Regions from separate parts of the Kribbella speibonae genome, predicted to be linked through region 2. Evidence: riboswitches for the same ligand, from Rfam matches in the RefSeq annotation. Region 2 holds a riboswitch; the other holds the start of a gene.
The links. Region 2 has a riboswitch for FMN ahead of ribB (3,4-dihydroxy-2-butanone-4-phosphate synthase). Riboswitches for the same ligand answer to the same signal wherever they lie in the genome.
Positions count from the first base shown of each region.

Region 1: another riboswitch for FMN. It lies ahead of ribD (bifunctional diaminohydroxyphosphoribosylaminopyrimidine deaminase/5-amino-6-(5-phosphoribosylamino)uracil reductase RibD); the one in region 2 lies ahead of ribB (3,4-dihydroxy-2-butanone-4-phosphate synthase).

Region 1 covers NZ_SJKC01000001.1:2,597,308-2,612,752, reverse strand. Annotated here, with positions in the region: gene hisG (ATP phosphoribosyltransferase) at 1-19, opposite strand, end outside; gene E0H92_RS13145 (phosphoribosyl-ATP diphosphatase) at 70-333, opposite strand; gene E0H92_RS13140 (VOC family protein) at 416-811, shown strand; gene E0H92_RS13135 (MBL fold metallo-hydrolase) at 797-1,498, opposite strand; gene E0H92_RS13130 (P1 family peptidase) at 1,517-2,479, shown strand; gene E0H92_RS13125 (anthrone oxygenase family protein) at 2,457-2,963, opposite strand; gene E0H92_RS13120 (NAD(P)-dependent oxidoreductase) at 2,963-3,601, opposite strand; gene E0H92_RS13115 (MarR family transcriptional regulator) at 3,683-4,144, shown strand; gene E0H92_RS13110 (helix-turn-helix transcriptional regulator) at 4,127-5,092, opposite strand; gene E0H92_RS44665 (hypothetical protein) at 5,155-6,114, shown strand; gene ribH (6,7-dimethyl-8-ribityllumazine synthase) at 6,210-6,686, opposite strand; gene E0H92_RS13095 (bifunctional 3,4-dihydroxy-2-butanone-4-phosphate synthase/GTP cyclohydrolase II) at 6,686-7,924, opposite strand; gene pnuC (nicotinamide riboside transporter PnuC) at 7,925-8,599, opposite strand; gene E0H92_RS13085 (riboflavin synthase) at 8,596-9,231, opposite strand; gene ribD (bifunctional diaminohydroxyphosphoribosylaminopyrimidine deaminase/5-amino-6-(5-phosphoribosylamino)uracil reductase RibD) at 9,232-10,260, opposite strand; FMN riboswitch at 10,371-10,502, opposite strand; gene E0H92_RS13075 (serine/threonine-protein kinase) at 10,711-11,886, shown strand; gene E0H92_RS13070 (vWA domain-containing protein) at 11,933-13,933, opposite strand; gene E0H92_RS13065 (helix-turn-helix domain-containing protein) at 14,042-14,665, shown strand; gene E0H92_RS13060 (substrate-binding periplasmic protein) at 14,829-15,445, shown strand, end outside.
Region 2 covers NZ_SJKC01000001.1:15,962-31,406, reverse strand. Annotated here, with positions in the region: gene E0H92_RS00155 (hypothetical protein) at 1-93, shown strand, start outside; gene E0H92_RS00150 (FGGY family carbohydrate kinase) at 80-1,489, opposite strand; gene E0H92_RS00145 (nucleoside hydrolase) at 1,608-2,501, shown strand; gene E0H92_RS00140 (ABC transporter substrate-binding protein) at 2,498-3,793, shown strand; gene E0H92_RS00135 (carbohydrate ABC transporter permease) at 3,797-4,696, shown strand; gene E0H92_RS00130 (carbohydrate ABC transporter permease) at 4,693-5,583, shown strand; gene E0H92_RS00125 (sugar phosphate isomerase/epimerase family protein) at 5,592-6,587, shown strand; gene E0H92_RS00120 (transketolase) at 6,584-7,462, shown strand; gene E0H92_RS00115 (transketolase family protein) at 7,459-8,418, shown strand; gene ribB (3,4-dihydroxy-2-butanone-4-phosphate synthase) at 8,477-9,091, opposite strand; FMN riboswitch at 9,176-9,309, opposite strand; gene E0H92_RS00105 (apiosidase-like domain-containing protein) at 9,354-10,805, shown strand; gene E0H92_RS00100 (sugar-binding transcriptional regulator) at 10,835-11,812, shown strand; gene E0H92_RS00095 (threonine/serine exporter family protein) at 11,802-13,145, shown strand; gene E0H92_RS00090 (DUF4185 domain-containing protein) at 13,142-14,665, opposite strand; gene E0H92_RS00085 (3,4-dihydroxy-2-butanone-4-phosphate synthase) at 14,934-15,445, shown strand, end outside.

The DNA of each region.
Region 1 (15,445 bases), 2.6 Mb from region 2:
GTACTGCGACGCGCAGCATGGCGACTGCCCTTTCTGGGGGTGTGAACCGGTGATCTGTGGAGGGGACTCCTACAGATGTCGGTACACGTCCTCGAGGTCCAGGCCGAGGGCATGCATCATCACCTGAGCGTGGTAGATGAGCTGTGACAGCTCCTCCGCGGCCCGCTCCTTGCCCTCGTACTCCGCTGCCATCCACGACTCGGCGGCTTCCTCGACCAGCTTCTTCCCGATCGAGTGCACGCCGGCGTCCAGCGCCGCCACGGTCCCGGAACCTTCCGGCCGCGTCGCCGCCTTCTCACCCAGCTCGGCAAACAGCTCCTCAAAACTCTTCATCGCCCGCCCAGCCTACGGGTCCCGCCCCCACGGTCCGCCGCCAGGTCCGGTGGGCGGACCCGATCTGTGGGTTACTGGACGGATGGAGCAACCATCGCAGATCTCGGTCATGCTGGCGGTTCCGGACGCTCCGGCCGCCGCGGAGTGGTACGCCGAGGCTCTCGGCGCCGTCGAACTGTGGAACCTGGGCAGCGTGATCGGTCTGAGCGTCGGCGGCGCACCGTTGTTCCTCGGGGAGCCGGGGAACAACATCTGGAACACGCCGGCGGCGACCGGTGCGCCGACGGTGCGCGTCGAGGTGTTCGTGGACGATCCGGACGCCTTCGTCCGGCGTGCGGTCGAGGCGGGCGCGGACGGCAGCTTCGATCCGGTCCGCGATCACGCGATGCCCTGGGGGACCCATCGGCAGGGGTCGTTCCTGGACCCATTCGGCCACCTCTGGTTCGTGGGCGACCGCTCTCCGTTAGAGGGCGTCTGAGGTCCCGGCGAGCGCGGCTGACCGGCTGCGGGGCGCCGAGTGGGCGTCGACGTACCAGTCGTGGCGCTCGGTGAGGAGGCGCTTGACCATGGCGTGGTCGAGGGTGTCGTCCGGTGTTCTGAGGTGGTACGGCGGTGGGTAGAAGGCGTCTCCGAGGAGGGCTACGCCGTCGGCCAGGACGATGGTGGAGTCCGGGGCGTGGTTTCCGCCGCCGTGGCGCAGTACGACGCCGGTCGGGAGGGTGAGCGTGTCGTCGAAGGTCTGGTCCGGGAGGACGATCCGGAAGTCGGTCCAGTCGGGGACGGCCAGGGCGCGGGCCCGGAAGCTGGGACCGAGCTTGGGGTTGGCCTCGACCTGGTCGTGGAGGTAGCGGTGGCTCCACGGGCGTTCGGCCTCGGCTTTCAGCAGGTCGACGGCTGTGGAGTGAGCGATCACGGTGACGTCGGGCCAGGCGCAGGCGCCCCAGGTGTGGTCCCAGTGATGGTGGGTGTAGACGAGCCACTTCGGCGCGGGCAGTCCGGCGGCGGCAATCGCCGTACCGACGGCTCTTGCGTGCTCGGGGCTGTTGCCGGCGTCGACGAGGACGCTGCCGCGGTCGTCGGCGATCACGGCGACGGACGGGCGGATCGCGTCGGGATCAGGGTCGTGCGGGTAGATCCAGACCCGACCCGTCAACTGCTGCAGCATGTGGCCGACGATAGCTGTATGCAGAGTCCTCGGAGAGTTCGTGATCTGGGTGTTGTCGTCGGAACGCTGCCCACGGGGCCGCTCAACGCGATCACCGACGTACCTGGCGTGCGGGTCGGTCAGACGACGATCACCGGCGACGGGCTGAACACCGGGGTGACGGCGATCGTCCCGGACGGCTGGGCGCAGACGCTGCCGGCCGCGGTTGCTGTCGGCAACGGGTACGGGAAGTTGATCGGTACGACGCAGGTGGACGAACTGGGTGTGATCGAAACCCCCATCCTGCTCACCGGGACGCTCAGCACGTTCCGCGTCGCCGACGCGCTGCTCACCTGGCTGCTCGACCGCGACCCGAAAGCAACCAGCCTGAACCCGATCGTCGGCGAGACCAACGACGGCCACCTCTCCGACATCCGCCGCCGCCCGATCACGCCTCAACACGTTCACGCCGCGCTGGACACCGCCTCCGACCTTGTAGAAGAAGGCTGCGTCGGCGCGGGCACCGGTACCTGTGCACTGGGCTTCAAGGCAGGAATCGGGACCGCGTCCCGTACGACGCCCTCCGGCCAGACCGTCGGAGTTCTGGTGCAGGCGAACTTCTCCGGTCTGCTGACCGTGCTCGGGCGCCCGGTCCCCGCCCAACCGATCGACGCGGACGGCAACTCCTGCATGATCGTGGTCGCGACCGACCTCCCGCTCGACTCCCGCCAACTCGGCCGGCTCGCCCGCCGGGCGATCTTCGCGATGGCCCGCGTCGGCTCCGACTACGCCCCCGGCAGCGGCGACTACGCGATCGCCTTCACCACCGCCCGTACGCCGGACTTCCCCGACCGCGACCTCCGGGCCCCGTTCCAGGCAGTCACCGAATCAGTCGAGGAAGCCCTCCTGAACTCCTTGACGATGGCCCACACCACCACCGGCCACCAGGGCCGCACCGCTCACGCCGTACCCCACGACCTCATCGTCCAGAGGCCTCTTTGAGCACCCGCCGACCATTTTCAGGGTCTCGAGATGGTTGGCGGGTGCTCAAGGTCGATCCGATCAGTGCGCCGAACGCGAGTAGTGCGGCCGCTGTGCGGATCAGGTGTGCGAGCTGCCAGCGATCGCGTACGGCGGCCCAGTCGGTCGGCGGGTTCTGCACCGACCAGGCGGTCTGGTCCGAGTTGATCGGCAGGTTGATCGCCAGCGTCGTCACGAAGACGACGACCAGCAACGCGACCGCCGCCAGCACCACGCGCCGATCGTTGCCCCGGGCCCAGATCGCCAGCACCACGGTGGTGACGATCGCCGGAATCAACGTCACCGAGGCGAGCCGATCCAGCGAGTCCAGCTCGACCAGCCGAACCTGCGTGTAGACCGAAGCCCCGAACCCACGCAATGAGTTCTCCAGCACCGCCACAGACACCAGGAACCCGGCAAAGACACCACTGAAGACCAGACTCAGCCCGCGAACGACGCGCGCCATCAGTACGCCACCCCAACCGGCTGGCAGACCGTCTCCGGCCGATCTAGCACCGCAAGCATCAGATGCGCGACGTCCGCGCGCGAGATCGTGTACCCGCGCGTCACCGTGCCGCCGACCTCCGTCCGGTAGGTCCCGGTCAGCGCCTTGTTCGTGAGCTTCGGCGGCCGCACGACCGTCCATTCCGTCGTACTGCTTCTGATGTCCGCTTCCATCACCCGCAGATCGGCGTACACGTCCGCAGCGAACGCGTTGATCATCGGATAGAGCAGCCGCCGGTTGAGGAAGCTCTCGTCCGGCGGCACCGGCCCGAGCGGCGCGGCACTCACCGCGACGAACCGCCGTACGCCCACGGCCTCCATCGCCGCCAGCATCGACCGCGTGCTCTCCGACGCGACCGGCCCGTCCTTCCGCCCGCGGGCCCCGACGCCGGAGATGACCGCCTCGCTCCCGTCGACGGCGTCCCGCAGCGGCTCCGCCTCGGTCAGGCCCGGTACCCGGATCACCTCCAGCGCCGGATGCTCCACGTCGTACGCCGACGACGTACGCACCACTGCCGTCACCTTGTGCCCCGCGTCGAGCGCCTGCCGTACGACGTGACCGCCGATCCCGCCCGTCGCCCCGAACACCGTGATCCTCATCCCGACCGCCTCCCTGAAATCTTCTCTGTTACTCATATAGTATGGAACTCATAAGATATGGAACAGATACAGGGAGGTGACATGCGCCACCGCCGGCGGACCGGGAACGAGATCAAGGCCGCGCTCCGCGACCTGCGGATCCAGCTCGTGCTGCTCAACCACCAGGTCGGCGGCGAGCTGGCGTTGAAGGACGTCGACCTCGACTGCCTCGACATCCTCGCCCGCGACGGCCCACTGACGCCGAGCGTCCTGGCCCGCCGGGCCGGCCTGCACCCGGCGACCCTGACCGGGATTCTCGACCGGCTCGAAGACGCCGGCTGGATCGCCCGCGACCGCGCCCGGCCGGACCGTCGCAGCGTCACGATCCGTGTGCTGCCGGACCGCGGGATGGAGGTGTTCCGCCTGTACCAGCCGATGATGAGCGCGATGGACGACGTACTGGCCGATTACACCGAGGCCGAACTCGAGCTGATCGCCACGTTCCTGCGGCGCAGCGCCGCAGCAGGCGAGCGTGTGCTGGGGCGCTCAGCTGTAGAGAACTGACAGCGTGCGGCCGAGACTCGCCAGCTCGGCCCGCAGCTCGGCGGGCTCCAGCACCTCGACCGTGTCCCCGAAGCGGCAGAGGGAGGCGGCTGCGTTCGGGATGGACTCGATCGGGATCGTCACCACCACACTCCCGTCGGCGTCTGGTTCGGCGGCGGCGACGGCTTTGACCAGCGCCGGGTACGAGACGTCGTACATCTTCGCGGCCAGCCGCGCGGACACCCGGACCACGGCCTCTGCTGTGTAGCGGACCTGGTCGAAGCCCTCCAGGTGGTCCCGCCAGAACTGCTGCAGCTCGAATCCCTCGTCGCGTTCGAACACTTCGTCGGTCGGCGTCAGGTCGAGGATGTTGGAGACGCGGTACGTGCGCAGTCCGCCGGGCGTGGACGCCACGACGTACCAACTGCCGTTCTTCAGCACGAGTCCGTACGGTTCGAGGATCCGCTCGACCTCGCGGGGCTCCTCCCAGCGGCGATACCGGACCTTGATGCGGCGGTCGTGCAGTACGGCGTCTGCGACGGCGGAGAGCTGTGGTGAGGTCTCGGCTTCCTGGTACCAGGCGGGCAGGTCGAGGTGGAAGCGGTTCTTCAGCCGGCCGGCGCGGTCGCGCTGATCGGGCGCTAGCGCTGCTAGCAGTTTGAGTTCAGCGGCGCTCGTCTCCGCGGTCAGTCCCAGTGCGGCGGCCGCGCCTGGCATGCCGACCAGGAACAGCGCGGCGGCCTCCTGTTCGGTGAGGCCGGTCAGGCGGGTGCGGTAGCCCTCGACCAGGCGGTACCCGCCTGCTCGGCCTTGGTCGGCGTACACCGGAACCCCGGCCGCGGCGAGCGCCTCGACGTCGCGATAGATCGTCCGCAGCGACACCTCGAGCTCATCGGCCAGCTCGCGCGCGGTCAGCTGCCGCCGCGTCTGCAGCAACAGCAGGATCGACAGGAGCCGGCTCGAACGCATACTCCGAGGTTAGTCCTTATGACTGCCATGGGTTGTCAGGTTTTGCTCCCAAGCTGTCCGGTATGACGACTTGGACCAAGGTGACCGGCGACTTCGACTTCCTCAACGGGTACTTCGACGTCCACCACCGAACCCTCAAACAGGCCTTCGTGGGCTGCGACGAATGGCTCGAGTACGACGGAACGACGACCGCGCGCACGCACTTCGACGGACAGATCAGCATCGACGAGATGCGGTTCCCGACGAAGGGGTCCTACGGGCTGTCGCTGCGCGTGTTCGACCCGGAGTACCTGCGATGGAGCATCTGGTGGGTCGACAGCCGGACGATGCAGCTCTACCCGCCCGTGCACGGCGGCTGGACCGCGGACGGCTCGCGGTGCCGGCTGGTCGGCGAGGACACGCACGAGGGGAAGCCGATCCTGTGCAGCTACGAGTGGTCGGACATCACGGCCGAGACCGCGCACTGGGAGCAGGCGTACTCCAACGACGGCGGCGAGACCTGGGAAACCAACTGGATCATGGACTTCACCCGGCGCCACACTCCCCCGCCCGCACTCGACGTACCGAAGCTCACCGACGACTTCGACTTCCTCGTCGGCCGCTGGTCCTTCCACAACCGGCGCCGGCGTCCGGTGCTGGGCGAGCCGTTCGAGTGGTACGAACACGACGCGACGATGGAAGCCAGAACCTACTTCGACGGCGCGATCAGCTTCGACGAGGGCTGGTTCCCGAGCGAGGGTTTCCGCGGCGCGACGATCCGCCTCTACAACCCTGTTGAGAAAACCTGGTCCATCCACTGGATCAACAGCCAACGCGGCCGCCTCGAAACCCCCGTCATCGGCGCCTTCCAGGACGGCACCGGCACCTTCGAAGGCCCCGACGAATGGAACGGCCAACCCATAGACGTCCGCTTCCTCTGGACCCCCGGCACCGACAAAGCCACCTGGCAACAATCCTTCTCCCCCGACAAGGGCAAAACCTGGACCCCCAACTGGCACATGGAACACACCCGCACCGAGTAGCGCGACGCTGAACCCGCAGCCGCCTGGGTTGGGGAGGATTACATGCCGTTCCGGGTACAAAACCCTCCCCAACCCAGCACGCGTGGGGTGGACTTCTACGGGTTCAGCTGGCGGACGGCGGCCAGGGTTGAGAGGGCGGCTTGGGTGGCTTCGTAGCCTTTGTCTTCTCGGCTGTCGGGGAGGCCGGCTCGGTCCAGGGCCTGGGGATCGTTGTCGCAGGTTAGTACGCCGAAGCCGATGGGGACTCCCGTCGTCACGCCCACCTGCATGAGGCCTTCGGTCGCCGCCTGGCAGACGTATTCGAAGTGGGGAGTGTCGCCGCGGATCACCACGCCGAGCGCGACGACCGCGTCGTACCCGGACTTCGCCGCGTGTAGCGACGCGACCGGGAGTTCGAAGGAGCCGGGGACCCGGATGACGGTGTGCTCGGTGACGCCGGAGTCCTCGAGTGCGCGGAGGGCGCCGGCGAGGAGGCCGTCGGTGACTTTCGGGTGCCACTGGGCGGCGACGATCGCGACCTTGGCGTCTTCGACGCGAGGTACCTCGATGGTGGGTGCTCCACTGCCCGACATCAGCCGGCTCCGTTCTCTTCAGTCAACACGCCACCCGGCAAATGGTGGCCCATCCGATCGCGCTTGGTGCGCAGGTACCGCAGGTTGTGCTCGGTCGGGTCGATGGAGATCCCGCGGCGTTCGACCACGTCGATGCCGTACCCCTGCACACCCGCGAGCTTGTCGGGATTGTTGGTCAGCAACCGCACTTCCTTGACACCCAGGTCGGCGAGGATCTGCGCACCGGTCCCGTAGTCGCGAGCGTCCGCCGGCAACCCGAGGTCCAGGTTCGCGTCCACCGTGTCGCGGCCCGCGTCCTGCAGTTCGTACGCCTGCAGCTTGTGCAGCAGCCCGATCCCGCGCCCCTCATGCCCGCGCAGGTAAACCACCACACCGCCCTCGGCCGCGACCTGCCGCATCGCCTCGTCCAGCTGCGGCCCGCAGTCGCACCGCAGCGACCCGAACACATCACCGGTCAGGCACTCCGAGTGCAACCGCACCAGCGTCGGCCCATCACCGAGCGAGCCGCGCACCAGGGCGAGCTGCTCCGACCCGTCCACGATGTTGCGGTAGCCGTGGGCAACGAAATCGCCGTACTGCGTCGGCAGCGTCGTCGTCGCGACCCGCTGGATCTGGGACTCGGTACGGCGCCGGTACCGGATCAGGTCGTCGATCGACACCAGGACCAGCCCGTGCTCGTCCGCGAACGTCCGCAGGTCGTGCCCGCGTTTCATCGTGCCGTCGTCGTTCACCAGCTCCGAGATCACCGCGGCCGGCGTCAGCCCGGCCATCCGCGCCAGGTCGATCGACGCCTCGGTGTGACCGGGCCGGACCAGTACGCCGCCCTCGCGACCGCGCAACGGGAACACGTGCCCGGGCTGCACCAGGTCGTACGGCTCCGAGGCGGAGTCAGTCAGCACCCGTATCGTCCGCGCCCGGTCCGCGGCCGAGATCCCGGTGGAGATCCCGTCCCGCGCGTCGACCGAGATCGTGTACGCCGTCCGCATCCGCTCCCGGTTGTGCGGCGTCATCAGCGGGATCCCGAGCCGGTCGAGCTCCGAGCCCTCCATCGGCACACACACCACACCGGAGCTGTACCGGATCAGGAACGCCAGCAGCTCCGGCGTCGCCTTGGACGCGGCGAAGATCAGGTCGCCCTCGTTCTCGCGGTCCTCGTCGTCGACGACGATCACCGGCCGGCCGGCGCGAATCTCGTCGATCGCGTGCTCGATCGTGTCGAGCTTCAGCACGTCACCCATCTATCCCACCACCACAGGTTCAGGAGCTTGGACCCGCTCACGGTTCTGGATCTTCCACCACGACGCGAATCCGACGACGCAGAACAGCCCGTACACGATGTACATCGACGCCGACGGGTAGAACTTCGCCTGGATCAGCAGCGGTACGCCGACCACGTCGACGGCGATCCAGATCAGCCAGAACTCGACGAAACCACGCGCCATCCCGTACGTCGCCAGGATCGACCCGGTGAGGATCCACGCGTCCCACTGCGGGCCCCACGATCCGAGTTCGCGCAGAACGAAGTACGAGATCGCGTACAGGACGACCGCGATACCGGCGAGCTCGAGCCGCTCGCGCGCGGTCGCCCACCGCGGCTGGACGCCGGTCGCGGCGCCGCCGTGGCGGGTCTGGTACCAGCGGTACCACCCGTAGAGGCTGACGAGCGCGAAGAACACCTGACGCCCGGCCTGGCCCCAGAGGTCCTTGTCCTGCGGGGTGTCGAAGATCCCGCCGACGAAGACCGTGAACAGCAAGACGTTGCCGACGATGCCGACCGGCCACGCCGACACCAGCCGGCGCATACCGAACAGCGCGCTGGCCAGACCGAACACGTTGCCGACGATCTCGCGGACCAGCACCTCCGACCCGGCGATCGTCACCGTGGAGTGCAACAACCAGTCGATCGGATTCACCGCACGCCTCCGTCGTCCTTCACGTCGTTCACGTTGCCTGCGGCAAGAAGTCGTTCCACGTACTTCGCGATCACGTCGACCTCGAGGTTGACGGTGTCGCCGATCTTGTTCGCACCCAGGACGGTCAGCTCCAGCGTGGTCGGGATCAGGCTGACCCCGAACGTGCCGGACGCGTCGTCGACATCGGTCACGGTCAGCGAGACACCGTCGATCGCGATCGAGCCCTTCTCGGCGACGTACTTGAGGATCGCGGGTGCGGTCGCGATCCGGACGTCTTCCCAACGCTCGCCGGGGATGCGCGCCGCGATCGTGCCGGTACCGTCGACGTGGCCCTGGACGATGTGACCGCCGAGCCGTTCGTGCGCGGCGACGGCCCGCTCGAGGTTGACCGGGGAGCCCTTCTGCAGACCGCCGAGGCTGGTCCGCTGCAGCGTCTCGCGCATCACATCCGCGGTGAACACGCCGCCGCCGTACTCCACCACCGTCAGGCAGCAGCCGTTGACCGCGATCGACGCGCCGTGCGCGGCGTCCTCGGTCACCTTCGGACCGCGGATGGTGAGCCGCGCGGCGTCACCGTCCAGCAAGTCCAGTGACTCGACCGTGCCGAGTTCTTCGATGATGCCGGTGAACATCTACTTTCCTCCCAGAGGAACCAGGGTCAGCCGGACGTCGTCGCCCAGGCGGGTGACGTCCGCTAGCTTGAACCGCCGCAGGTGGTCGATCGATTCCGCGCCGAGGTCGCCGACCGCGCCGTACCCGGAACCGAGCACGGCCGGGGCGACGTACGCGACGATCTGGTCGACGAGCCCGGCGCGCAGGAACGCGGCGGCCAGCGTCGGGCCGCCTTCGAGCCAGAGGTGCCGGATCTGCCGGTCGTCCAGCTGCCGGAGCACCTCGGCGGGATCGTGGGTCGGCAGCAGCAAGGTCTCCGCGCGCTCGTTGCGGACTCGCGCGGTGGGCGGGATCTCACGGTCGCCGACGACCACCCGCAACGGCTGCCGCGCCGCGGGTACGTCGTGCTCGTCGCGGACCGTCAGTTCGGGGTCGTCGTCCAGCACCGTCTGGGTGCCGACGGCAATCGCATCGCACTCGGCGCGCTGCCGGTGGACGTCGGCGCGCGCGATCGGACCGGTGATCCACTTACTGGTCCCGTCCGGTGCCGCGGACCGCCCGTCGAGCGTGGTCGCGAACTTCCAGGTGACGAACGGCCGCCCCGTCCGGACGCTGTGCAACCAGACCTGGTTGACCGCCTCGGCCTCGGACTGCAGGACGCCCTGCACGACGTCGATGTTCTTGTTCCGCAGCTTGTCGGCGCCACCGGAAGCGGTCCGGTTCGGATCGGGTACGGCGTACACGACGCGCGCGACCTCGGCCTCGATCAGGGCGTCCGCACACGGACCGGTCCGGCCGGTGTGGTTGCACGGCTCGAGCGTGACGTACGCCGTACCGCCGCGGGCCTGTGCGCCGGCCATCCGGAGCGCCTCGATCTCGGCATGCGGGCCGCCGGCAACGGCATGGAAGCCCTCGCCGACCGGATGCCCGTCGCGGCCGGTGATCACGCACCCGACGACCGGGTTCGGATGGGTGCTGCCGGTACCTCTCGCAGCCAACTCGACAGCACGCCGCATCCAGGCGATGTCGATCGGCGACGCGTCGTTCACTACTCGGACCCCTCGTCGTCACGGACGCACTCCGGGGCCTCGACCGGCACGTCTGCTCCGCCGCCCGCCGGGACACAGGTGACCCAAGGCGCCAGAGCACACCCGCCGACCGCGTGCGCCTCCCATCCGGACTTTCACCGTCGGTCCTGGAATTCCACCAGGTCAACCGATCGCCGAACCGCAGCGACCGGGTCGCGGACTGTAACCGCCGGCTCGGAATTACACCGACCCCGGAGCACGCGAGTGGGTTCACTCGTGCTTCAAGTATGCCCCTCCCCGCAACCCGCACCACGACCCAGGTCACATCCTGAGCCGGCACCCTGGCACCAAGCCGCGGTGGCGGTGAACAAGGTATTTCCTGTTCACCGCCCCCGCGGGGTGTTCCCAGCCCCGGTGGGCGGCGCCGCTGGAGCCGGTCGAGGAGTCCGGTGAACCTGTACCTTCTTGCCGGTGGAGGCGTTTGCTGGGCGGTATCGGCTGATCGACCTGATCGGAACCGGCGGGATGGGTTCGGTCTGGCGCGCCTGGGACCTGCGGCGCTCGGCCTATGTCGCCGCCAAGGTCCTCGGGCAGCACGACGCCGGCACTCTGCTGCGCTTCGTCCGGGAGCAGTCGGTACGGATCCAGCACCCGCACGTCGTCGCCCCGCACGGCTGGGCCGCGGACGACGACAAGGTCGTGTTCGCGATGGACCTGGTCCGTGGAGGTTCGGTCGCCACGCTCCTGGGAGACCACGGGCCGCTGCCGCCGTCGTACGTCGCCGTACTGCTCGACCAGCTCCTGCAGGCGCTGTCCGCGGTGCACGCGGCGGGCGTCGTACACCGCGATCTCAAACCCGCGAACCTGCTCCTCGACGCGACCGGCACCGGCCGCCCGCACCTGCGCCTGTCCGACTTCGGCGTCGCCGGTCTGGTCGACGAACCGCGCATGACACGGAACAGCACGGTCCTCGGCACCCCTGGCTATCTCGCACCCGAACAACTGTCCGGCGAGGACCCCGACCCCCGCCAGGACCTGTACGCCGTCGGCGCCGTCGCCTACGAACTCCTCACCGGCGACCGCCCCACCGGTTCCCGCCCATCCGCAGCCGGCCCGTTGGCCGACTTCATCCACACCTGTACGGCGACCAACCCCGCGGACCGCCCCGCCACAGCCCGAGCCGCAGCCCGCCTACTCGCCGAAACCGGCACCCTCCCGCCCGCAGGCACCCTCCCGTGGACCACCCAGCCCGACGCCCCTGAAGTCTTCGACCAACTCCCACCCCTCCCACCCTCCTGGACCCCCGCCGGCCCAGCCAGCCCCAGCGGAAACACCACCGCGCCAGCCGAGCCCACCCAACCTCCCCAAGCAGTCGGCCCGGTCCAACCCACCGCCGCCGCCGGGACCACCAGCTCCAACGGGCCCGCGCGACCCGCCAACCCCACCGGAGCCACCGGAGCGGGCGGGCCTGCTGGGGTGGAGCGCTCGGCGGTTTCGCAGGGTGCCGGGGTGCAGGGCTCGGCGGTTTCGCCCGGTGCCGAGGTGGAGGGGGCGGGGCGGAGGCGGGGGCTGGTGTGGTTGGCGGTGGGGTGTTTTGTGGGGGCTGCGGGGTTGATCGGTAGTGCTGTCTGGGTTCTGGTGAACTGAAGGCGACGAAGCCCGGGACGCGGATCGTGTCCCGGGCTTCCGATTGTTACCGCGGCATCTGCGGGCCACCCCAATTGTTCGACTGCGCGGGAGCCGGCTTCTTCCGCAGTCGGGCGATGATCAGCCCGCCGATCAGGAGGAGCACAGCGCCTCCCCCGCCGAGTCCGGCGACCAGGGCCACCGGTGTCCCGTCATCCGAGTCGGAACGTCCCTGCACCGGCTCGCCGGCCCGGTTCTTGTCACCGGAGTCCCCCGGCTCCGACGGCGTCGTACTCGGTGTCGCGCTCGGCGTCTCGGTCGGCGTAGGGGTCACGGACTCACCCGAGACCGGTGTCGCGCCGTCGACGTACTCCGGCTTGCCCGCCCCCGCCGTACCGACCACGCCGACCGTGAGGTTCAGCGGGATCGTGAACGCCTTGTCGTTCGTCTTCCGGGTCAGCGACACGGCCAGGTAGTACTCGCCGGGCGTCGACGTTCCGGTGTCCTGGTTGTTGGCCCCGTTGCGGTTCAGGTACCGGATCTCCTTGGTGGTCAGCCCTTTCACCAGCCCGCGCTTCGTCAGCACGGCCTTCGTGTACGAGCCGCCTGGTACGTTCTTGGCGAAGATCGCGAACACGTCTTCACCGGTCGGCGAGATCAGCGCGCTGTCGAGGTACCGGATCCCGTCGATGGCCGCGGCCGCGGCGCCGGCCATCTCCGGGACGGTCACCTGCGCCTGGATCCGCTGACCCCAGTCCGCCTTCACCCGATACAGCTGGAGCTCGCCCGGCATCAGCGTCGTCTTGTACGTACCCGGCTGGAGCAGCGGCGCGTCCGGGAAGCTCGACCCGGGAACGATCTCGCGCGGCGTCGACGCGGACATCTGCGTCCAGACCGGGTCAGCGGCCGCCGCCGGCAGGTGCGTGATCGAGTCGACCGGCGGCTCCTCGTCGATCCGCAACTCGTACGGGACGCCCTTGAGTTGCAGGTAGTCCTTCCCCGGGTTCACCGTGAGCACCAGCTGATCGGAGTCGGCGCACTCGTCGTTCTTCTTCTCGTACTTCGACCAACTGGCCGCCGTCCCGGTCGCCAGCCCCTGGTCGCCGTCGAACCCCCGCGGGTAGCTCCAGCCGCACTGCTCACCCGTGAGCGTGTTGAGCCACACCTCGGACTGGATCACGAAGCTGCCACCGGCCGGACGCCGGAAGCTCACCCCGGCGCGCAGCGTCGAACCCTTGATGGTCCGCTTGATCAGGTAGTGCTTCGAGGTGTTGTCCACACCGAACGTGTCGGAGTAGTGGCCCGGGGCAAGCACCGGTGCGCCTTCCTGCTGCGGCGCGCCGTGCACCGGCGTCCCCGAGATCCGGAACGGGCGGAAGGCTCGGGTCGACAACCTGCCCAGACCCGCCTCGAGATCGACGGTCGAGTCGGCGTCGTAGTAGTCGCCGCGCCCTTCGCGAGCCACACACTGCAGCTGCGTGCGCGCCTTCCCGCCGACGCGGAAGCCCACCACGTCGATCTTCAGGTCGATCCCCTGCTGGGCGATCGATCGTGCCACCGCGCACGGCTCCGGCGCACAGGTCGCCTCGCCGTCCGAGACCAGCACGATCGTGCGCTGACCGACCGGACCGAGATCCTTCGCGGCCTGTTGAAGGGCGTAGCCGATCGGGGTCTCGCCGTACGGCTTGTACCTTGCGATCGCCGCCTGCAGCTGGGGCCGGTTGCCGGTCCCGATCGGGACGGTCAGCTGGGTATCGGTGCAGGCGCCCGCCTGAGTGCGTTTGAACACGGTCGCGCCGTACACCCGGAGGCCGACCTCGGCCGCCTCGGGGAGCTTGGTCACCACACTCGACAGCGCCGTCCGGGCGGCGGCGATCTTGGCGTGCCCGTCGCCGGCCGGCTCCGCCATCGAGCCCGACGAATCGAGGACCAGCACGAGCTTGCCGCCGCTCGGAGCAGGGTCCGCGAGCGCGGCCGGCGTGGTCAGGCCACCCAGGACCGCGGCCAGCGTGACGGCGAGGAGCGCCCACACCACGGGCCGGCGGCGGTGTGCCTGGTGAGTCGTCATGGTTTCCTCCGGTGAGATTCGCTGCCGCAAACCTTCGCAGTTTGCTATCGCAAATGTCAAGCCCGTTCCAGGCTGGAATTTCCGGTTCGCAAGTGCGAAGATCTTTGCATGGAGCAGACGGCACACAATCTGCAGCAGCAGGTCGAGCTGTACGGCGAGCCGCTGGGCGAGGTGGTCCGGCGGATCACCGGCCAGCTCGGCCTGACCCAGGGCGGGCTCGCCCAGGTGATCGGCCTGTCCGCGCCGATGCTGTCGCAGCTGGTCAGCGCGCAGCGGGTGAAGATCGGCAATCCCGCGGTGGTGTCCCGGCTGCGGGCTGTGTCCGAGCTCACCGACCTGGCCGTGGCGGGCGGGATCGAGCCTGATCGCGTCGCGCACGAGCTGGACGAGATCCGCGCCGCCACCGGCGCCTACACGCGCCCGACCACAGCCCATCTGGCCCGCTCGGCCGCGCCGGGCCAGCCCGCTGCAGGACCGGTCGCAGGGCAGCCCATCGACCCACCGGCCCGTTTCCTGCGACCCACGACCTACGTCGGCGAGCTGCCCCCGTCCCCGTCGGCGCGCAGTGTCGTCCGGGAGATCCAGGACCTGTTCCGGGCCGTCGCTTCGGCCGAGGAGATCCAGCAAGCGGCCGCCGCCGTGGACTCGCCGGCGATCGCCGAGTTACTGCTTGCCTACGGCACCGGCAGGACAGCCGACGCCCTGGCGCACTACGAGCGGCACCACGGCTGACAACGCCAGGAGCGATAGCACCCGGCTGATATAGCACAACCCGAGTAGACATTAGGCGCTGTCTCACGCCTCGTCGGCACGGAATGCGCGCCGCGCGGCTGGTGTTGGCTTGCTCCGGCGGGGCGAACCGTCCTGCCTTCGTTGACGTTGTGAGGAGACAGTTGTGCGCGCGTTCGGCGCTTTTCGGCGGGTTGTCGCAGTGGTCGGGGCCATCACCTTGGCGAGCGCGATGGTTGCCTGTGGCAGCAATCAGGACAAGTCCGCGGCCGGCGGCGAGGATCTGGGGCTGATGTCGGCGGGGACGCTGCGGATCGGAACCCTGACCGACGCGCCGCCGAACGTCTACGTGAAGGACGGGAAGTTCACCGGCTTCGACAACGACCTGATCACCGCGGTCGCGGCCAAGCTGAACCTGAAGCCGGAGTTCGTCGGGACCGACTTCTCCGCGCTGCTCTCGCAGGTGAACGGCGGCCAGTTCGACCTCGGCAGCTCGTCGATCACGGTCACCGAGGCGCGCAAGAAGACGGTTGCGTTCAGCAACGGGTACGACTTCGGCTACCTGGGCCTGAACACCACGAAGACCTCCGGTATCACGTCGTTCGACCAGCTCACGGGCAAGCGGGTCGTGGTCGTCCAGGGCACCGTCCAGGACGACTACGCGACGCAGAAGAACCTGAACCCGGTCCGCGTCCCGAACTACAACGCTGCGCTCGGCCAGCTCAAGGCCGGTACGGCGGACGCCTGGGTGAGCCCGGCGGAGATCGGCGAGAAGATGGCCAA
Region 2 (15,445 bases):
GTCCGCCTGGACCTCGTCGGGACCAAGGCGATCCCGATGAACGTCGACGGCCACGACGCGCGGCTGGCCGTGTTCCGGATCAAGCTGGCCTGACCCGGACCGAGGCGACCGCCTGGGCCCATTCGGCGCGCCGCCGGTCACGATCGCCGGCGTCCATACCGGGATCGAAGGTCCGGAAGGACCGCTTACCGGCCCAGCCGGTCGTCTCCCCGAGCGTGGTCCAGGCCAGCTCGGCCACACCCAAGGCAGAGATCTCCGGTACGTCGGCAGCCTCGACCGGATGACCGAGCAGATCCGCCTGCGTCTGCATGAGCAGGCCGGACACCGTCGCGCCGCCGTCCGCGCGGAGGCTGCTGAGCGTGCCCGGGATGGTGTCCGTGATGTCGCAGATCTGGTGAGCGACCGCGTCGACTGCCGACCGCGCGATGTGCGCCCGCGTGGTCGAACTGCTCATCCCCGTCAGTGCCGCCCGTGCCTCGCGATCCCAGTGCGGTGCTCCGAGCCCCGCGAAAGCCGGTACGAGTACGACGCCTTCGGCTGACTCGACGGTCGCCGCGAGCGTGGTCAGCGCACCGACGTCGGGCAGGCCGAGGAGGTCGGCCGTCCAGGCGAGCGCGGCGCCGGACGACACGATGTTGCCTTCCAGTGCGTACATCGGCCGGTCGGTCAGCCAGGCGAGCGTGCATCCGCTTGGCTCGAAACCGGCGATCGGCGTCATCACCGATGAGCCGGTCCCGTACGTCGCCTTCGCCGTCCCCGCCTGCGTGCAGCCCTGGCCGTACATCGCGGCATGTGAGTCGGCCAGTACGGCGACGATCGGGATGCCGTCGGCGAGTCCTGGTACATCTTTCGTGACTCCGAAGCCGGCGTTCGACGGTCGTACGTCGGGGAGCGCTGCTCGGGGGATGTTGAACGCTTCCAGTAGTTCTGGCGACCAGTCAAGGTCGACGGTGTCGTAGAGCAGGGTGCGGGACGCGTTGCCGGCTTCGGTCAGGTGCTCCTGGCAACCGGTCAGGCGATGGATCAGCCAGGCGTCGACGGTGCCGACGTACGCGTCGGATCGGTCGAGGAGCCAGCGCATCTTCGGGGCGGAGAACATCGCGTCGACGCGGAGGCCGGTACGTCGGCGTACCAGGTCGTCGACGGTCGAGGGGAGCTGCGCGCACCACTCGGCGGTCCGCACGTCCTGCCAGCCGAGGACGGGGCCGACGGGTTCGCCGGACCGGTCCCAGCCCACGACGGACTCCCGTTGAGTGGAAAGCGCGATCCCGACGACCTCCACGCGACCGTCCTCGAACGAGGTTGCTGTGGCTATCGCGTGCAAGACGCTCTGCCAGAGGTTTTCGGGGTCTTGTTCGACCCAGCCGGGGCGTGGTGTGGAGAGGCCGACGGGGGCGGAGCCGGTGGCGAGGAGGTGGCCTTCGGGGGTGACGAGGGCGGCCTTGGAGTTGGTCGTGCCCTGGTCGATCGCGAGTACCGCCTGGACCATCGCCCCTCCAAGTTTCAACTGAGCTCTTGACGTGACTCTAGCCGCGTGGTGACACTCATGGCGACAGGCTATGCACTACTGAATATCTATTCAAACTCAAAGGGATCGAGGAGCGCGCGTGAGGCCGAGTAGACGCCGGGTGATCATCAACACCGATGCCAAGAACGAGGCGGACGACCAGTTCGCGATCGTGCACGGGCTGCTGTCGCCGACCTTCGACGTCCGCGGCCTGATCCCCGCGCACTTCGGCACCCACCGGTCGGAGCGCAGCATGGAGGAGTCCCGCGAGGAGATCGACCTGCTGCTGGGCCTCCTCGACCTGACCGGGAAGGTCCCGGTCGCGAACGGCGCGCCCACCGGAATCGCCGACGAGCAGACGCCGCTGGACTCCCCGGGCGCGCAGCTGATCGTCCAGGAGTCCAAGCTCGCCTCGAAGGGCGACCCGCTGTTCGTCAGCTTCCTCGGACCGCTCACCGACATGGCGTCGGCGATCCTGCTCGACCCGGAGATCGTCAACCGCGAGGTGATCGTGGTCTGGATCGGCGGTCGCGGCTACAACGGCTACGCGGCCGACCACCGGCTGGAGTTCAACCTGTCCAACGACATCCACGCCGCCAACGTGGTGTTCGGCTCCGGGATCACCGTCTGGCAGGTCCCGAGTGACGTCTACACGAAGGTCTCGGTCAGCTACGCCGAGCTCGAGGAGAAGATCGGCGACGCCGGTCCGCTGGGGAAGTACCTCATCGAGCAGCTGATCGAGTGGAACGCGACGTACCACGGCGAGCCGATCGAGTCCCGCTCCCTCGGCGACTCGCCTGCCATCTCCCTGATGCTCTACCCGCACAGCGGCAACTTCCGGACCCGTCCGGCGCCGCGCTTCGGTGTCGACGGCTGGTATCTGCCGGGCACCGACAACCCCATCCAGGTCTGCGAGCAGGTCGACGTCCGTTTCCTGCTGGAGGACATGTTCGCCAAGATCCGCCGTTTTGCCCGCCAAAGGAGCAACTCATGAGCACGTCGTACACCCGCCGGGGATTTCTCGGTCTCACGTCCGCCGCCGCACTCGGCGCCGGTCTGTCCGCCTGCACCGGCGGCGGTGCGTCGACCGGCGGGGGAGCCACCCAGGCAGCGTCGAACAACCTCCGCCTGTTCACCTACGAGGGTGACGAGACGATCGGGCTGCTGAAGGCGCAGGTCAAGAAGTTCGACGAGCAGAACGGTACGACGACCACCGTCGACAGCCTGCCCGGTTCGGGGGCCGCGGTGTACCCGGACAAGCTGCGGACCGAACTGCTCGGCGGCAAGGGCCCGGATGTCTGGCGGATCTGGGGCGGCCAGATCGGAGCACCGTTCGCGAAGGCGAAGCAGGCGCTGGACCTGTCGCCGTACTACTCGAAGTACGGCTGGGACGCGAAGATCAACACCCAGGCGATCGGCGGGATGACGTTCGAGGGGATGAAGGCCGGGGTGCCGTTCGTGTCCCTCGGAATCGGTGCCTGGTACAACAAGTCCCTGTTCGCGAAGGCCGGCGTGAGCGCTCCGCCGAAGACCTACGCCGAGCTGGAGGCGATCAACGACAAGCTGGTCGCGGTCGGTGTGACGCCGGCTGGTCTCGGTGGGAAGTACGGCTGGGACATCATGCGCCTGTTCGAGTACCTGCTGGAGCACACCGCGGGGCCCGAGCTGCACGACAAGCTGCTGACCGGGGCCGAGAGCTGGGACCGGCCCGAGGTGGTCGAGGCGTTCGCACTGTTCAAGAAGTGGCAGGACAAGAAGTGGCTGCCGCAGGGTGCGCTCGGCCTCGACCCGGCCGATATCGAGCCGGCGTACGTTCAGGGCAAGACGGCGTACACGATCACCGGGCCCTGGACCGAGGCGGCGGCGATCCTGTCGGCCAAGAAGAGCTCGTCCGCGTTCGGCAACTTCGAGCTGCCGACCGACAAGACCCCGGCCCGGCACTCCGGGTTCGTCGAGGGCTACATGATCAACGCGAAGTCCGGTAACGCGGACAAGGCCGCGGCGCTGATCGACTTCATCGTCCAGCCGGCGACCCAGAAGGCGCTGCAGGTCACCGCCTCCACGGTCAAGGGCGCGGAGCCCGACCCGAAGACGCTGCCGCTGGCGGCCGAGTGGGCGCAGAAGTACGGCAGCAACCCGTTCTACACGATCCAGGACCAGGCGTTCCCGAAGAAGCAGGCCGACCAGTACTTCAGCGTGCAGAGCGACCTGCTGCAGGGCAAGGTCGCCCCGGACGCCGCCGCGAAGAAGATGCAGGAGATCGTCTCCGCCTGGGCGAAGAGCTAGCGGATGGCAACGACAGCAACACTGGTCAAACCGAAGCGGGGTGGCCGCTGGTCCCCGTGGTTGTTCGCGATCCCCGCGCTGGCGGTGTACGTCGGGTTCCTGGTGTACCCGGCGTTGTCGTCACTGTGGTTCAGCCTGACCAACTGGGACGGCCTGAGCGCGACGTACAAGTTCGTCGGCCTGGACAACTACTTCAAGCTGCCGCAGGACCCGGTCGTGGTGGAGGCGGTCCGGAACAACCTGATCTGGACCGTGGTCACGATCGCCGTACCAACCGTCATCGGTCTGCTGCTGGCGATCGCGCTGAACGGGAAGGTGCACGGCAAGCCGATCCTGCGGCTGATCTTCTACACGCCCGCGGTCCTGCCGCTGGTGTCGATCGCGAGCATCTGGGGCTGGCTCTACAACCCGCAGTACGGCGCGATCAACTCGTTCCTGCGGATGATCGGGCTGGACGGACTGGCCCAGGCCTGGCTCGGGCAGGACTCGACCGCCCTGTGGGCCGTGATGGTGCCGGCGATCTGGTTGCGGACCGGTTTCCCGATGCTGCTCTACCTGGCCGCGCTGCAGGGCATCCCGAACGAGCTGTACGAGGCGGCGACCGTCGACGGTGCGACGAAGTGGCAGCAGTTCTGGCACGTGACGATGCCGAGCCTGCGGCCGGCGCACTACATCGTGCTGGCGCTGTCGCTGATCGACTCGTTCAAGGTCTTCGACATGATCTACGCGATGACGTACGGCGGTCCCGGTACGTCGACGCAGGTGATGGGGACGTGGATGTACTTCAACGTCTTCCAGTACTACCAGGCCGGTTACGGCACCGCGATCGCCGTCGTGATCACGCTCGTCGCCATCGCGGTCGGCATCCCGTACGTCCGCTCCCAGACCAGGGAGGCCTCATGACCCTCACCGCCCAAGCCCCGGTAGAACCGCCGCTCGAGTCCACTCCGTCCGAGAGTCCCGGACCCAAGGGGCGTCGCGGCCTGGTGATGACGCTGGTTCTCGCGGTGATCGCACTCTTCTGGATCTCGCCGCTGGCACTCCTGGTGATCACTGCCGTACGCCCGCTCGCGGACTTCATCGGCAACGGGCCGCTGTCCTGGCCCGACCAGCTGACCTGGAGCAACTTCAAGGACGCGTGGGGGATCGGCAACTTCGCCACGACGTACAAGAACAGCGCGATCTTGGCGCTGATCAAAGTTCCGCTCGGCGTCCTGGTGTCGGCGATGCTCGGGTTCGCACTGGCCAAGCTGCGGATGAAGTTCCGCAAGACGGTGATGTTCACCGTGTTCCTCGGGCTGACCATCCCGATCTACATCACGATCGTCCCGGTCTTCATCATGATGCGCTCGGCCGGCGCGACCGACAGCATCTTCGGGCTGATCGGGCCGTACCTGGCGTTCGGCATCCCGTTCGAGGTCCTGGTGCTGCAGTCGTTCTTCCGGCAGCTCCCGGACGAGATCATCGAGGCCGCCCGGGTGGACGGCGCCGGCGACTGGCGGGTGTTCTTCACGATGATCCTGCCGCTCTCGGTCCCGGCCCTGGTGACCGTGGCGATCCTGGACGCGGTCGCGACCTGGAACGAGTTCCTGTTCGCGCTGATCCTGCTGAACTCGGACGCGCACAAGACCATCCCGGTCGGTCTGCTGAACTTCCAGGGCCAGTTCGCCAACAACAACACCGGTCTCGCGGCAGGCATCCTGATTGCCGTGGTGCCGATTCTCATCGCCTACACGCTGCTGCAGCGCTGGATCGTCGGCGGCCTCACCGCCGGCTCGCTCAAAGGATAGGAACCCATATGACTGACATGCCGGTCTTCGGCGCGGGCATCTGGCACTTCGCCACCTACAAGGACCGTTACGCGACGGACGGGTACGGCGAACCGGTCGGACTGCTCGAACAGATCGACCGCGCCGGAGCGGTCGGCGACCTGTCCGTCGTCGACCTGAACTGGCCGTTCGCCGGGTACGACGGGACGCTGGACGAGGTCAAGGACGCGCTCAAACGGAACAACCTCAAGGCGATCGCGATCACCCCGGAGATCTACACCCGCGACTTCGTCAAGGGATCGCTGACGAACCCGGACCCAGCCGTCCGCAAGCAGGCGCTGGAGCTGTTGCATCAGGCAACCGACCTTGCCAAGGACCTGGGCTGCTCGTACGTGAAGCTGTGGCCGGGGCAGGACGGCTGGGACTACCCGTTCCAGGTGAACTACCACGACATCTGGAACCTGGCGCTGGACGGCCTGAAGGAACTGGTGTCCGCGCACCCGGACATCAACTTCGTGATCGAGTACAAGCCGCGCGAGCCGCGGGTGAAGATCATCTTCCCGAACGTCGCCCGCACGTTGCTCGGGATCGAGAAGATCGGCCTGCCCAACCTGGGCATCCTGCTCGACTTCGGCCACTCGCTGTACGGCCAGGAGACCCCGGCCGACGCGGCGCAGCTGGCCATCGACTACAACCGGCTCTTCGCGATCGACGTCAACGACAACATGAAGGGCTGGGACGACGACATGGTCGTCGGCTCGGTGCACCTGGTGGAGACGTTCGAGTTCTTCCACACGCTGCGGAGGAACAACTGGGAAGGCGTCTGGCAGCTCGACCAGTTCCCGTTCCGCGAGGACAGCGTCCAGGCCGCGAAGCAGGCGATCACGTTCCTCAAGGCGATCCACCACGCGCTCGACGTACTGGACGAGGACGCCCTGGCCGCCGCTCAGGCCTCGCACGACGCGCTCGCCGCGCAGAAGCTGGTCCAGAAGGTGCTGCTGAGTTCGATGGCGGAGCTGGCATGACGCTGACCGTCGAACACACCACCATGCCTGTCCTCGGACGGCTGCCGGTGCACAGCAGCCGTGCCGAGCAGATCGAGCACATCGCCGAGGCCGCCCAGCAGATCCGGATCCAGGACCTCAAGCTGGTCCACCACGCCGGCGCCGGGCACATCGGCGGCGACTTCTCCGCGATCGACATCCTCGCCACGCTGTACGGCGCCGTGCTCGACATCACGCCCGCGACGGTGAACGACCCCGAGCGGGACCGGTTCATCCTGAGCAAGGGGCATGTCGCGGGCGCGCTCTACACCACGCTGGCCGCGTTCGGGTTCCTGCCGGTCGAGGAGCTCGCGACGTTCCTCAAGCCGCTGTCCGCGCTGAACGGGCACCCGAACCGGAACAAGGTCGCCGGCGTCGAGGCCAACACCGGCCCGCTCGGGCACGGGCTGCCGGTCGCGGTCGGTCATGCCCTGTCGGCCAAGCTCGACGTCTCGATGCGCCGTACCTATGTGCTGGTCGGTGACGGCGAGCTGCAGGAAGGCTCGAACTGGGAGGCGATGATGGCGGCCTCGCAGTACCAGCTCGACCGGCTGACCGTGATCGTCGACCGGAACCGGCTGCAGCAGGGCGCGACCACCAAGGAGACCAACGACCTGGACCCGTTGCCGGAGAAGGCGGCCGCGTTCGGGTTCGCGGTGGTCGAGGTGAACGGTCACGATCACGGCGAACTGCTCGACGTGCTGTCCGCCGTACCGTTCCGGCCGGGCAAGCCGACGTTCGTGATCGCCCACACGCACAAGGGGCACCCGATCTCGTTCATGAGCAACAACGTCGCCTGGCACCACCGGGTGCCCGACGCCGCGGAGTACCAGCAAGCCCTGAAGGAGCTGGCATGACAGTGCTCGAGACCCGTTCGATCGCGGACCAGCCGCGGTACGACTGCCGGGACGCGTACGTCGAGACACTCGCCGAGCTGGCCGAGGCCGATCACCGGATCGTTGGTGTTGTCAACGACTCGGTCGGGTCGAGCAAGCTGAACAGCTTCCGGAAGGCGTTCCCGGACCGGCTGATCAACGTCGGGATCGCCGAGCAGGACATGGTCGGCGTCGCGTCCGGGCTGGCCAACGGCGGCCGGATCCCGTTCGTGTCGGCGGCGTCCTGCTTCCTCACCGGCCGCGCGCTCGAGCAGATCAAGGCCGACGTCGCGTACTCGAACACCAACGTGAAGCTCTGCGGGATGAGCCCCGGCGTCGCGTACGGCGAACTCGGGCCGACACACCATTCGATCGAGGACATCGCCTGGCTGCGGGCGATCGCCAACATGACGGTGATCGTGCCCGCCGACCCGATCGAGACCGCGGCCGCGCTGCGCTGGGCTGCCGCCTCGGAAGGACCGGTGTTCATCCGGGTCAGCCGGATGAGCGTGCCGAAGGTGTACGCCGACGACTACTCCTTTGAGCTCGGCAAGGCGATCACGGTGCGCGAAGGCAACGACGTCACCGTGATCAGCAACGGGACCGTGCTGTGGCGGGCGCTGGCCGCCGCCGAACGGCTCGCCGAGGACGGGATCTCGGCTCGGGTGCTGTCGATGCCGACGGTGAAGCCGCTGGACACCGACGCCGTGGTCGCGGCCGCGCGGGAGACGGCCGGCATCGTGACCGCCGAGGAAGCGGTGTCCGGCGGCGGCCTCGGCGGTGCGGTCGCCGAAACCGTCGTACAGCAGCATCCGGCGCGGGTGAAGATCCTCGGGTTCCCCGAGTTCGCCCCCACAGGCTCAGCCGACTACCTCCTCAACCGCTACGCCCTCTCCCCCGAGGGCATCGCCGAAGCCGCCCGCCAACTCCTCCCCTGACTGACGCTTGCGTCCGAAGAAGCGTGGCCTATAGCCCTCACTTCTTCGGACGCAACGGTCAGCTGAGGTGGGTGATGAGGGACTGGATGGAGATGAGGGGGAAGTTGTGGGTGGTGGCGAAGGCGCGGAGGTCGGCCCCGGTCATCAGCGTGCCGTCGTCGTTCATCAGCTCGCCGATGACGCCGACCGGCGGCAGTCCGGCCAGCCGGACGAGTTCGACGGTGGCCTCGGTGTGACCGGGCCGCTGCCGCACTCCGCCGTCGACGGCGCGCAACGGCAGGATGTGACCGGGCCGGATCAGGTCCGCGGGCTGCGCCGAGAGATCGGCCAGCACGCGGACGGTCCGCGCCCGGTCCGCGGCCGAGATGCCGGTCCCGACACCGGTCGCCGCGTCCACAGACACGGTGTACGCCGTCCGCAGGCTGTCCTGGTTGTTCGGGACCATCAACGGCAGCTCGAGCCGGTCCAAGATCTCCGCTGCGGCCGGCGCGCAGACGTACCCGCTGGTGTGCCGGACGAGCAGGGCCATCAGCTCGGGCGTCGCGAGGCTCGCGGCGAAGGTCAGGTCGCCTTCGTTCTCGCGGTCCTCGTCGTCGACGACCACGACCGGCCGTCCGGCGGCGAGCTCGGCGACAGCGTGTTCGATGGTGTCGAGGCTGGTGATGGTGTTCACGGTCGTTGTCCTCTCGGCGGTGCACTCAGAGCACTCCGGGGCAACGACAAGCTCCACGCCCCTGAATTCAGGGACGTGCAGTCGCCACGTGCGTCTTCCCATCCGGACTTTCACCGTCGGTCCCGGAGTTCCACCAGGTCAACCGCTTCTTCTCACGAAGTCACGGGTCGCGGACTGTCACCGCCGGCTCGGAATTTCACCGACCCCAGAGCACGTGTGTTCTCACCAGTAGCTTAACGGCAACCAGCACCCCGGGAGTGTCATGTCCATCTCATCCGTCTGGCGAGAACTCGAACTCCAGGTCACGTCCGACTGGGTCGACTTCGAGCACGAATCCGGCACGGTCCTCCGCCGCCCGACGTTCTCCGACGGCGAGGTGCGGAAGGTGCGGTTTGCCGCGCCGCTGGCGGGTCGGTGGCGGTGGGCCGAGGGGGAGTTCGACGTACAGCCCGCGGCGGCGGACGAGGTCAATCCGTTCTACGCGCGCGGCTTCTGGCGGATGTCCCCCGGCGGCCGAAGCCTCGTGCACGCTGACGGCACCCCCGCGGTGCTGGTGGCCGATACCGCCTGGGCCCTGCCCTGGCGCGCCACCCCCGAGCAAGTACGTGAGTACGCCCTGGACAGACAGTCCAAGGGCTTCAACGCGGTCCTGCTGATGACGGTGCAACCGGACATGCGCGCGGTCGGCCCGCGGGACCGCACGCAGGACGAGGGATTCGGCGTCGGCTTCGAGGACCTCGCCGAGGGCCACCTGAACCAGCTGAACAACGAGTACTTCCAGTACCTCGACGAGCTGCTGGCGATTCTCGTCGAGCACGGGATCGTCCCGGTGCTGCAGCCCGTCTTCCAAGGTTTCGGGTGGAAGGGCCTGGACGTCGCCGGGACCGTGGTTCCGGAGCACGAGTACGCCGCCTACTGCCGCTACCTCGTCGCGCGGTACGGCGCCCGGCCGGCGATCTACCTGGTCGGCGGCGACGGATCCGGTACCGAACCACAGACCGCAGCCGGCGGCGCGGAGGTGCACAGTGCCGACTGCTACGAGCAGCCGACCGGCATCCACTACCGCCCGCACATCCGCGCGAATGCCCATCAGGACGCGGACTGGCTGGACTTCCAGTGGTGCCAGACCGGGCACACCGGCGAGCACGTGCCGGAGCGGGTCGCGGACATGTGGCGCAACCACCCGGTCAAGGCAGTCGCGAACGGCGAACCGACGTACGAGCACACCGGCCGGACCGGGGTGGCCGAGGGCTGGTGGCAGGGCCACGAGGCGTGGAGCAACCTGTGCGCGGGCGGCACGATGGGTGTCGTCTACGGCGCGGGCAGCCTGTGGCAGTGGCGACTGCACGCGGACGAGCCGGGGCACTCCGAGTACTTCCTCGCGCCGGGCGCGGGCTGGCGCGAGGCGGTCGGCTTCGAAGGGTCGACGTACGTCGGGATGCTCGGGAAGATCCTGGACGGGTTGCCGACCACCGACATGGCGCCGGACTGGACCCGGACGATCTCGGGGCGGGCGCTGAGCACGACCGACGGCGGCCTGATCGTGTACCGCGAGAACGGCGGGCCGGTGATGGTGTTCGACGAGACTGTCCCGCTGGCGTACACGATCGTTGACCCGCGGGACGGCTCGGTGGTCGCGACCGGCAAGCGGGACACGCCGGGAAGTCCACTGCCTGACGCCGGTGGCGTACCGCGGGTCTACATCTGCCTATAGTCCAGGTTGATCGTCTCGAAGGGAGCGCCGTGAACAGCAACCGTGGTGTCCGCCAGCCCGGGCTGGACGAGCTGCGGCTGCTCGCGAAGGTGGCGCGGATGTACCACGAGAAGGGCATCCGCCAGCCGCAGATCGCCGCCGAACTGAACCTGTCCCAGGCGCGCGTCTCCCGGATGCTGAAGCAGGCCGTCGAGGTCGGCATCGTGCACACCGTGGTGACCATGCCGAGCGGTGTGCACAGCGACCTCGAGGACGAGCTGCAGGGCCGGTACGGGCTGCGGGACGCGGTCGTCGTCGACACCCTCGGCGTCGGGGACGACGTACTGCCCGCGCTGGGCTCCGGCGCGGCGGCGTACCTCGACATGACCCTCACCGGCGGGCACGTGGTCGGGATCTCGTCCTGGAGCGAGACGCTGATCAGCGCGGTCGACCGGATGCCGCGCAAGAGCGTGCCGGTGGTGGACAAGGTGGTCCAGATCGTCGGCGGTCTGGGCGACGCCGCGGTGCAGATGCAGGCGACCCGGCTGACCGCGCGGTTCGCCGAGCTGACCGGCGGGATGCCGGTCTACCTGCCCGCTCCCGGGCTGGTCGGGACGCCCGCCGTTCGCCGGGCGATGATGAACGATGTGTCGGTTCGGGACGTTCTGGGCACGTGGGGACAACTCACCGACGCCCTGGTCGGGATCGGCAGCCTCGAGCCCTCCCCGCTGCTGCAGCGCAGTGGGAACGCGGTCGCGGAGGCCGACCAGGACGAGCTGCGCCGGCTCGGTGCCGTCGGGGACGTGTGTTTCCGGTTCTTCGACGAAGAGGGAAAGCTCGTGCGCTCGACGTTCGACCAGCGGGTCATCGGGGTGACCGCGAAGGAGTTGCTGGCGGTGCCGCGCCGGATCGGGGTGGCCGGCGGCGACCGCAAGTACTCCGCGATCCGCGCCGCGATGCTCGGCGGCTGGGTCAACATCCTGATCACCGACCTCGCGATGGCACATCGCCTACTCGATGGAGCCTGACGAGCAGCGGGAGGTCTACGCCACCATCGACCTGGCCTTGCGGGTCGGTGAGGTGCTGCTGTCCAGCGGCGCCGGTACGGCGGACGCGACCGCGACGATCCTCGGTGTCACCGCGGCCGGCGGACTGCGCGGCTGCGAGGTCGACATCACGTTCACCTCGATGGCGGTCTCGTACCAGGCCGCGCCGGACGTCGCGCCCGAGACGCACATCCGGCTGGTCCGCTACCGGTCCCAGGACTTCTCCCGGCTGACCGACGTCGACCGGCTGGTACGACGGTTCGCTCGCGGCGACGTGACTCGCGAGGAGGCGTCGCGGGAACTCGCCCGGCTGACGTCGGCCGGTCCGCCGTACCCGCGGTGGAGCGCGGTCCTCGCCTGGGGCGTGATGGCCGGTGGCGCGACGCTGCTGCTCGGCGGCGGCTGGCTGATCACGCTGGTGGCGGTGCTGACCGCGATCGTGATCGACCTGAACAACCGGTGGTTCAACCGGCAGCGGCTGCCCGCGTTCTACCAGCAGGTCGCCGGAGCGTTCGTGGCGACCGCGGTCGCCCTGGTCCTGTACGCCGTGCACGCGCCGGTGAAACCGTCGCTGGTCGTTGCCGCGGGCATCATCATGCTGCTGGCCGGGATCGCTCTCACCGGTGCCGTGCAGGACGCGATCACCGGGTACTACGTGACCGCCGCGGCCCGGAGCCTGGAGGCGATGCTGCTCACCGGCGGGATCATCGCCGGTGTCTCGCTGGGGCTCGGGCTCGGTCTGAGGTTCGGTCTGAAGGTCGGCATCGAACCCCAGACGATCCAGCTGGCGAACCTCCCGATCATGGTGATCTCCGGTGCGGTGATGGCCGTCGCGTTCGCCTACGCGTCGTACGCGCCGCTCCGCGCGTTGCTCCCGGTCGCCGTCATGGGCGCACTGGCCTCGCTCATCTTCACCTTGATGACCAGGGCCTCGTTCGGTCCGGCATGGTCCACGGCTGCCGCTGCCTTCGTCGTCGGTCTCTGCGGCTACTCCAGCGGCCGGCGGACCGGCGTACCGCCGCTCGTCGTGGTCGTCGCCGGTTCGATCCCGCTGCTGCCTGGTCTGACGATCTACAAGGGACTCTACGAACTGACGGCCGGCGGACAGCTGATCGGTATCGTCAGCCTCACGACGGCGGTCGCGATCGGCGTCGCACTTGCCTCGGGCCTCATCCTCGGCGAGTACGTTGCCCAGCCGATCCGCCGCGAGGCCCGCCGTCTCGAGGACCGTCTGGCCGGCCCCCGTCTCGTCGGCCCTCGCCGCCCGGTACGACGCCGGACGACTCGCACCCGTCGCCGGCGCCGCGCCGCCTAGAGCTCTTCCAGTACGACGTCGTCGAGTTGCAGCCACACGTCCTGACCATGACCGAAGAATCCGCCGTACAGCTGGATCAACGACTCCCGGCCGGAGTCGAAGTCGACACTGACCTTCGTGTACTGCGGGTGCGCGCCGCCGGTGTGTTGCGCGATCGTGCGCCCGCGCAACGTGCGGACACCGAGCATCGTCTCGGAGTTGTACTCCGCCGTCCGGATCCAGGCGGACAGCCGGTACCGGTGGTGGGGGCGTACGGCGACGGTCTGCTGGAGCTGGTGGGTGCCGATCGAGTCCCGGACGAACGCGTTGTTGGTGCCGGTGTGGCCGAGATTCGTGCGGTCGATGCCCCCGGTGCCGCTCAGTTGCCAGGGTGCGGACGGCGTACCGCTGGTTTGGCTCTCGAAGCCGGGATCCGTGACCAGGTTGGTGGTCTGGCCGTCACCGGTGAGCTTGGTGCGCATCAGGAAGACGTTGTACGGATCCCACTGCGACATCGTGAAGTACAGATCCTGGCCGGACGACCAGGGATGCATGAACGATCCGTACAGGCCCGGGTATTCACTGCCTTTGACCACGACCTGTTCACCGCTCCACGGGCCGGTGAGGTCCTTCGCGGAACGCAGCACGATCGAGGCGCGGCGTTCGTCGAGGTACATCATCAACCACTTGCCGGTGTACGCGTTCCATTGCACCGACACCTCGCTGATCGGACCGGCCGCGATCGGTACGGCGGCCGACTCCTGGGGTGACCAGATCCGGCCGTCCCAGTACCGCCAGGCCTTCTTCTGCAGTACCTGCTTCTCGGGGACCCTGGCCAGGTGCGCGTTGCCGAACCGGCCGTTCGGCGTACCGATCATGTAGACGTAGCCCTTGTCCTTGACCAGGGCAACCATCTGGAAGTTGTCGTCCCAGGCCTTCGAGTTCTGCCAGCGGGCGTTCGGATCCTTGGTCCAGTTCTCGCCGTTGTCGTCGGAGTACGCGAAGCCGGAGTAGTTCGTGTACCAACTGCCGGCCGGACCCCAGTAGTTGACCGACATGTACTGCACGTACTGGCGTTTGCCGACCGAGATGCCCGCGGTCGGGATCACGGTGTGCTCGTCGCGGTCGATCTTCTTGCAGGGCAGGAACTCCTTGGCGTGACCGGGCCGGTCCTCGGCGGCCGAGTCGAGCGACATCCCGTCGGCCAGGTCGCGATCCTTACTGCGGAACAGCAGGTTGCACCGCCAGTCGATCGTCGCCTGATCGCCGGCGCCGCCGCCCGGTCCGGTCCAGCCGCTGCCGTAGCTGTCGCCGAACGCGGTCAGGATCTCGCCGGATCCGTTGTCCCAGAGGATGCCGAGGTCGGTCGCCTTCAGGGCGAAACGCGCCTCGGTGTCGTTGATCGACTCCGGGCCGGTGAGTTTGGCGATCCGCTCGACGGGCGACGGGACGGCGGTCGCTCGGGCGGATGGGGACTGGTCGGCAGGCACGATGGCCGCTCCGATCAGGGCAGGCAGGACGAGCAACCATCGTTTCCGCATCAGGGGCTCCTCGGGCGGTTGCAGAGAGCTGGGGTGAGAAATCGATTGCCGAACGACCGTAACCGCGGGCTGTCGGGACGGTCAACGGGTGGCGTGTGGTTTACTGCCGAGTGGTGCGATTCCACGGTGTGACGGTTGGACGTTGAGCCAGGCCCGTCGGCTCTGCCGCAAGGCAGAGTGACCCGGTGCGACCGGGGCCACGCGGTGATACCCCGCTTCAGCTCGGACCGAGTGTCCCTGGCCATCAGCTAGTGGTGGAGAGCGAAGCATGTTCACAGGACGTATCGAGCACGTAGGCACCGTCGCGGAAGTCCCCGGCGAGCTGCTGCGGGTGACCTCGGACGTGGCGGTCGCACCGGGCGGCGCCGTCTGTCTCGACGGGATCAGGTTCACCGCGGAAACGGGTCCGCCCGGTGAGATCCGCGTGGTGGTGACCGACGAGACCAGGCGCCGTACGACGCTGGACCGGGTCGCCGTCGGTACGACGCTGCACGTCGAACTGCCGGTGGCGATCGGCGACCGGATCGACGGGCATCTGGTCCAGGGGCACGTCGAGGGAGTCGGCAAGGTGCTGCGGGTCGACGTGGAAGCGGCCGGGCACCGGGTCTGGATCAAGCCGCCGGAGCGGTTGCTGGCGCGGTTGGTGGCAAAGACATCGGTCGCGATCGACGGCGTGAGCATCACGGTCGCGGAGGTCCTCAAGGACCGGTTCTCCGTCGTGCTCGTGCCGAACACGCTGGTGAAGACGAAGCTGGGCGCGTTGGTGGCCGGGGATCGGGT